Regions from separate parts of the Lactobacillus amylovorus DSM 20531 genome, predicted to be linked through region 1. Evidence: predicted binding sites of a transcription regulator. Region 1 holds the regulator's gene; the other holds the start of a gene.

Region 1 (3,540 bases):
TCACCTTGTAAGTCTTGAGCCTTAATACTTTGATCAGCGTGGGCATCAGTGATTAACGGTTTTTCATAAAGTAGCTTTTCTACACGGTCGTAGCTCGCACTACCTCTTTCCAAAATATTGAACAAATAACCAATCGCAAACATCGGCCAAACCATGTTGGCAATATAGGCAATAAAGGAAACGAGCTGACCAATCGATAGCACTTTATTTGTAACTAAAAGTCCACCATAAATAATGGTAATTACATAGGTTGCACCAATAACTACCGTACCCAATGGATCAAACAAGGAGTCCCAAACAAACACTTTTTTATTGATGTTAATAGTATCATCAACCATCTTGTCAAAAGCTTGGGTATCTTCTTTTCCTTGACCAAAAGTTTTAAGTACCTTAATGCCTGAAACTGATTCTTGAGTCTTATTATTCAAGCGAGAAAAGGCCGCCTGTGACTTATCAAAAGCATCGTGTAAACGACCCCCAAGTTTCCAAGCACCTAATGCTAAAAATGGCAGTGGCAATAAGGCAACGATGGTTAGTCGCCAATCAACGAAAATGATCATGGCAATCATTGTTGATAAGCCCATTACAAGTGAGTCAACCAAGGTTAAAACACCATCACCGGCTACGTTTTGAATTGCAGTCACATCGTTAGTTGCATGGGCCATCAAGTCACCGGTTCGGTGGCGCTGATAAAATGTTCTGTCCATGATCATAAAGTGGTCGAACAGTTTAGAACGCATTTGTCGTTCTAGTTCTGCGGCCCCGCCCCAAATTTGCTTACGCCAAAAGTAGCGCAAAATATATAAAACAAAGGCGGCAGCCAAAACAGCTAGAATCAACATCCCATATTGCCCCCATGAGATGTGACCTTGATCCAGCTGATCCGCCATCAGTCCTAATACTCTTGGCGGAATTAAGTTGGCTAAAGAGGTTAAAGCAAGAAAAGTAATTCCGATAATATAACGTTTCCTTTCTTGTTTAAAAAACCAACCCAGTTTTTTAAATATGTTCATTTACTCACTCCATTCTTTAAAAAGAGCACCAAAAAAGACGAAGGAATAATCCTTCGCCTCAACATCACAAAATAATCTAATAATTACTTTTGTTGATGCTTCATCATGTTCATTACTTGATGAACCTTCTTGTTAGAAGGCTTTTGTCCCATTTGAGACATCATAGCAACGATCATATCTTCACTAATAGGAGGATTTTCCTTAAAGTATTTCTTCATGTATGCTCTTGCACCATAAAAACCTGCTGTTGCACCAACTAAAAGTGCAATAATAATCAAAAATATTGCTAAACCTAAATTCATATTATATCCTCCATCTAACTAACAATAATATCTTACATAATTTTTCACTTTTTTAAAAGGCTTAATTAATCTTTTCTAAGACCTTTTCTTCTTTGAGCACGTTTTGCTCTTTCTGAGGTTACTTCTTTACCGTTTTTATCGATAATTACCATATCTTCAACGTCTTGCTTAAAGGCTGCTCTAAAGTTGGCAATAAACTTCTCATGAAGTTCCTTACGTTCAGCTTCTTCTTCAGGAGTTAGACCTTCCTTTACCTTCTTGTGGTAAAGTTCGTTAATACGGTCAGTTACCTTTTTTTCTTCTTCTTTGCTCATAATATCCTTATTCATAATATCCACCTCACATAACATTCCTAGTCTACCGTATTTTTCTCTCAAAAAAAAGCACTTTTCAAAGAACGCCTGTTTGAGATTGCTAGGCTTTTCTGTTAAAATTAATTTTAACGAATAAAATAATAGTTTTCATAAACGGAGAAAAAATATGCCTAAAAAGAATAGTGAAACTAAACAATTAGAAATTTTACGCTATATTTATGACACTGTCGAACATCGCGGCTTCCCACCTACAGTGCGTGAGATTTGTACCGCAGTTAATCTATCTTCAACTTCAACTGTCCACGGACATTTAGCTCGTCTTGAGCGCAAAGGCTTATTAATTAAGGACGCTACTAAGCCACGTGCCTTGGAAATTACCCCTGAAGGTAAAGATGCCCTTGGCATTAAGCCAAAGGAAATTCCAGTTGTCGGCGTGGTTACCGCAGGTCAACCAATCCTTGCAGTACAAGACATTGATGAATACTTCCCACTTCCACCAGATTTGGAAAATGATGCTGGTGAACTCTTCATGCTTAAGGTTCACGGTGAAAGTATGATCAACGCTGGTATTCTTAATGGCGATAGCGTCATTGTCAGAAAACAAAATTCAGCTAACAACGGTGAAATTGTTGTTGCTATGACCGAAGAAAATGAAGCCACAGTTAAGCGTTTCTACGAGGAAAACGGTCATTACCGCCTCCAACCTGAAAATGATACTATGGATCCAATCATTTTGCCAAAGGTAAGCATTTTGGGTAAGGTTGTTAGCCTTTACCGTAACAATATTGATTAATAATATTCACGAAATAAGCTAAATTAAATTTAGCTTATTTTTTAGCAAAAGATTGTTTAGCTGCTCTTCAAATAAAGGCATCCATTTCTCTAAATAGCCAGCACGCGTTGGATGGATTTCATCAGCCATATAAAGTGAATCTTGCTTTTTAAATTCGGAATTATGATAAAGATCCAGTACTTGAACTCCCCATTTTTTAGCAAGTTCAAGCGTACTATCTACCATTTGTTCATACAAATTACTTTCAAAGTATGGATTGGTATAAATCAAAATAGGACAATCCCACTTTTTGTGTGCTTCATTGATGATATACTCAATTGCGCCAATAATGGTTTGCGTATCAAAAGTATCATCTGAACTGATTTTACCCAGTTTTTGATTGGTATTGGCATCATTAGTTGACAGTTGCAAGACAAGCATATCTGGCCTATCTTCTGTAAGCTCTTCCTTAAAACGGGCAACGTATGAGTCACCATGATAGCTTGTATCTTGATCTACCAAAGTCGTGCCATTTTCAGCATCTTTAATAGCGTCGATTCCGTCTTTCCTCCATAAATAATCTACGAATGATTCACCTAAGGCACCAAAGCCAAAAGTAACTGATGAACCTAAGAACAAAATCTTCTTATGACGCAATGGACTTTCAATCGTTTTAACACTATTCAAACTATACTTGCGGCTGTTGCCAGGCAAATATGCAAGTTCAGTATATTTACGTTGATTTAGAGGATGCTCATCCAAATCCATTCTCAACTCATTTAAGGCAACATCAGATAAATCATTATTTTGTCTAATAGGTATTAAAAAAGTTTCGTTACTCATTATTTTTCCTTTTCTAGATAAGGCTTAATTATATTCCAATCTTTAATAATATTATCACTTAGTTTGCGATTGTAAAAAACAGCAGCTGGATGATATTCAGGAAAGATCGTGTATTTTTGTTTTGACCAAACATAACCATCTTTTTGTGGATTGAGCCGTAAAATTGGCGTATTTTCAATTACTTTGCCATGTTCTTTCGATATTTTATGTCCTGGACCAAGCAAACGTTCCAATCCGGTATTGCCTAAAGCGACTATTAATTTAGTTTGCGCATAATCTATTTCATAGTCTAAAAA
Region 2 (3,540 bases), 690 kb from region 1:
TTTTTTAGAATTATTCACACAACTTTTATGATAAAGAACCTATGAGTCCATGTCAATCATGATAAAAAAACCTTGGAATAAATTCCAAGGTAAAGACTAATATTATTTAGTTTTTTCAGCATCTTTGGCATCAGATTCTTCTTGTTGTGCTTCTTCACGCTTTTCCTTGATCTTTTCAGGATTCTCGCGATCAGCAATTGACTTTTCGTCAATTCCATAAGCCTTACGAACCTGTTCTTGAATATCTTGATAAATATCTGGGTGATCTTCAAGATACTTCTTGGCATTCTCACGCCCTTGGCCAATTCGGTCATTCTTGTATGAGTACCATGAACCAGCCTTATCAATAATATCCTTGTCGGCAGCCATATCAAGCAATTCACCACTTTGTGAAATACCCTTGCCATACATGATATCAACTTCGGCAACCTTGAATGGTGGAGCAACCTTGTTCTTAACAACCTTAATCTTAACGCGGTTACCAAGAACATCACCTGATTGCTTAATTTGTTCTGCTCTTCTTACTTCAAGACGAATAGTTGAGTAGAACTTAAGTGCTCGACCACCTGGTGTGGTTTCAGGGTTACCAAACATGACACCAACTTTTTCACGGATCTGGTTAATAAATATCGCAATTGTCTTAGTCTTAGAAATGGTACCTGATAATTTACGCAAAGCTTGACTCATCAAACGAGCTTGCAAGCCGACGTGAGCATCCCCCATCTCACCTTCAATTTCGGCACGTGGTACTAAGGCAGCTACAGAGTCAACTACCACAATGTCAATCGCACCACTGGAAATCAAGGTATCGGCAATTTGCAAACCTTCTTCACCAGTATTAGGTTGTGAAAGAATCAATGAATCAATGTCCACGCCCAAAGCTTCTGCGTAAGCCGGATCCATTGCGTTTTCGGCATCGATATAAGCAGCTGTTCCGCCACGTTTTTGCACTTCAGCAACTGCATGAAGGGCTACAGTAGTCTTACCAGATGATTCTGGACCATAAATTTCGATAATTCTGCCACGAGGATAACCACCAACACCAATAGCGGCATCTAAGGCAAGTGAACCGGTTGGCACTGTTGAAATTTGCGTATCTGCTTTTTCACCCATACGCATAACGGCACCTTTTCCAAAGTTCTTTTCAATTTTCTTAAGAGCTGCGTCTAATGCAGCTTGCTTTTCATCTTTGGCCATTGCTACCTCCTAAATTTTCGTACTTAATAATTATACTTTGTTCAACAACCAATTTGCAAGCAAAATGCAAACGAATGTTCAAACCATTTTCCCTACACTTTTTATTACGCAAAAAAGGCTCATTTTTTTCTGAGAAAATAAAAAAAGAAGCAAAAACTTGCTTCTTTTAATCAATTATTAATAATCTATTACATTGAACCCTTGAATACGCCCCATGATTGGTGGAAGTAGTCGTAACCTGAGTAAATAGTAAAGATCAATGCTAAGTAAAGTAAGATAGTACCAATGTACCAGAAGTTACCAATCAACAAGAAAATGATTGAAAGCATTTGGCAAGTGGTCTTAATCTTACCTGGCATCTTAGCTGCCAAAACTTGGCCTTTGTTTTCTGCCAAGATTAAACGCAAACCAGTAACTGCTAATTCACGGCAAACGATAATTGCTACAACCCATGCTGGAGCAAGCTTTAAGTCAACTAAGTAAATAAATGCAGTCATAGTTAGCATCTTGTCTGCCAATGGGTCAGCAAACTTACCAAAGTTAGTAACCATGTTACGTGAACGAGCAATATGACCGTCAAACCAGTCGGTTGCTGAAGCAATTGCGAATACGATCGCAGCAATTACTCTACTCCAGTAAACGGTGTAACCTGCAGCTACCGTATGTGCATCCCCACCAAAAATTATAATTAACATAAATACTGGAATCAAAAAGATTCTAAATACAGTAAGTTTATTAGGTAAATTCATTATTCTTTACTTCTCCTAAGCCTTAATTACCATTGTTTCCGTTGTTGCCACCGCCGTTGTTACCACCAGCGTTACCTTGGGTAGTAGTTGATGATTGCGCAGCAGATGATTGTTGTGTTTGTCTGCTTTGTTCATTAGCTTGACTACTTTGAGTAGTTGATGATTGCGTACGGCTACTTTGAGTTTCAGTTCTGCTAGTAGTGGTTTTGCTACTTTGAGTTTGGCTGCTTTGAGTATTTGAACCACCGTTGTTAGTAGAATTGTTATCGTTTGTGTTGTTTGAATCGTTTTGGGTATTAGAATTATGTGAAGTTCTCTTAGCCTTACCAATCAACAAAGTAATGGTACGGTATGCATTGTTTGGTGCATAAGGAATCTTCTTGCCACCGATGGTAATTGAAGTACCATTGTCGTTACCTAAAGTTATTACTACTCGTTGTACATTAGATGGGAGAGCCACAGTATGCTTTTGCTTAGCGATTAAAGTTGATTGCCAAATAGTATTGCCGTCAGTAGATACGCTAGCAGAAATATTTTGAGTTGAGCCTGCACGAACAACTAAACGACGGTTATTCTTCAAACCAGTAACACGGTATTCGTTATCACTGATCTTCTTAACCCTAACTTGACTTACAGCCACCTTCTTAGCTGGCTTCTTTGATGAAGAAGATGATGATTTTTGTGATGAAACAGTTACACCACTATTATCTGCTTCATTTTGTTGACCACCAGATGATAAGCGTGCATATAAGACATATACAACCAAGATTACGATAATAACACCAAGGCCGATCGCAATCCGTGGCAAGTAATTCTTCCACAGATTCTTCTTATTATCAGTAGTCTCACGTACTTCTTCACTCTTATTGTCAATCGAGTTTTCTACGTATTCATCCGGCTTGGATTCAGGAATATCTTCATGATAGTCGCTAAGAAGTTCCTTACCATCTAAGCCAACAACTTGAGCATATTGTCTAATAAATGCTCTAACGTAAAAATCACCTGGAAGCTTATCAAATTCATTGTTTTCAATTGCTTCAAGATATCTGCTTTGAATCTTAGTTGCCTTTTCGATATCTTGAATTGAAAGTCCTTTAGCCTCTCTGGCGCTCTTTAATTTATCTCCGATGTCTGCCATATTTACCTCTTCAAAATTAAGTTTAACAAATTGAGTATACCATAAAAATTCACTTGCAACGTCTTAGTTATAAAAGCCAGCCGCCAGTTACATAAATAGTTTGCCCTGTTAAGTAGCCGCTACGCTTATTTAACAAAGTCGTTACCCAATATGAAATATCATTTGCTTTAGCCCAACGTCCCATAGGAATCTCATCTTGTACTTCCTGAATCGTATCTTCAGAAAAGATGGCATTCATGTTAGTTTTAACGGCACCTGGAGCAATCACGTTAACCGTTAAATTATTAGATGCGACTTCACGAGCATATGCCTGGGCAAAACGCGTTAACCCGCCTTTAGTTGCGCTATAAACAGCCTCAAGCGCGCTGCCTACGCCGCCATAAACGGATCCTAGATAAACTATCCGACTATAGTCTTGCCGCATTAATTGCGGTTCTAACAGCTTAGTCAGTTTTA

The links. Region 1 encodes LexA, which represses DNA repair genes until DNA is damaged. Its sites were predicted from a motif close to CNAACANNTGTTNG; they were not measured.
Region 2: a site for LexA is predicted at 1,265-1,278, ahead of recA (recombinase RecA). Genes of this name have one in related genera too.

What each region holds. Positions count from the first base shown of each region.
Region 1 covers NZ_CP017706.1:268,786-272,325, forward strand. The annotation lists gene LA20531_RS01290 (ABC transporter ATP-binding protein) at 1-1,013, opposite strand, end outside; gene LA20531_RS01295 (YneF family protein) at 1,097-1,315, opposite strand; gene LA20531_RS01300 (DUF896 domain-containing protein) at 1,381-1,644, opposite strand; gene lexA (transcriptional repressor LexA) at 1,796-2,422, shown strand; gene LA20531_RS01310 (SGNH/GDSL hydrolase family protein) at 2,441-3,244, opposite strand; gene LA20531_RS01315 (uracil-DNA glycosylase) at 3,244-3,540, opposite strand, start outside.
Region 2 covers NZ_CP017706.1:1,750,465-1,754,004, reverse strand. The annotation lists gene recA (recombinase RecA) at 103-1,197, opposite strand; gene pgsA (CDP-diacylglycerol--glycerol-3-phosphate 3-phosphatidyltransferase) at 1,386-1,946, opposite strand; gene LA20531_RS09010 (helix-turn-helix domain-containing protein) at 1,969-3,084, opposite strand; gene ymfI (elongation factor P 5-aminopentanone reductase) at 3,152-3,540, opposite strand, start outside.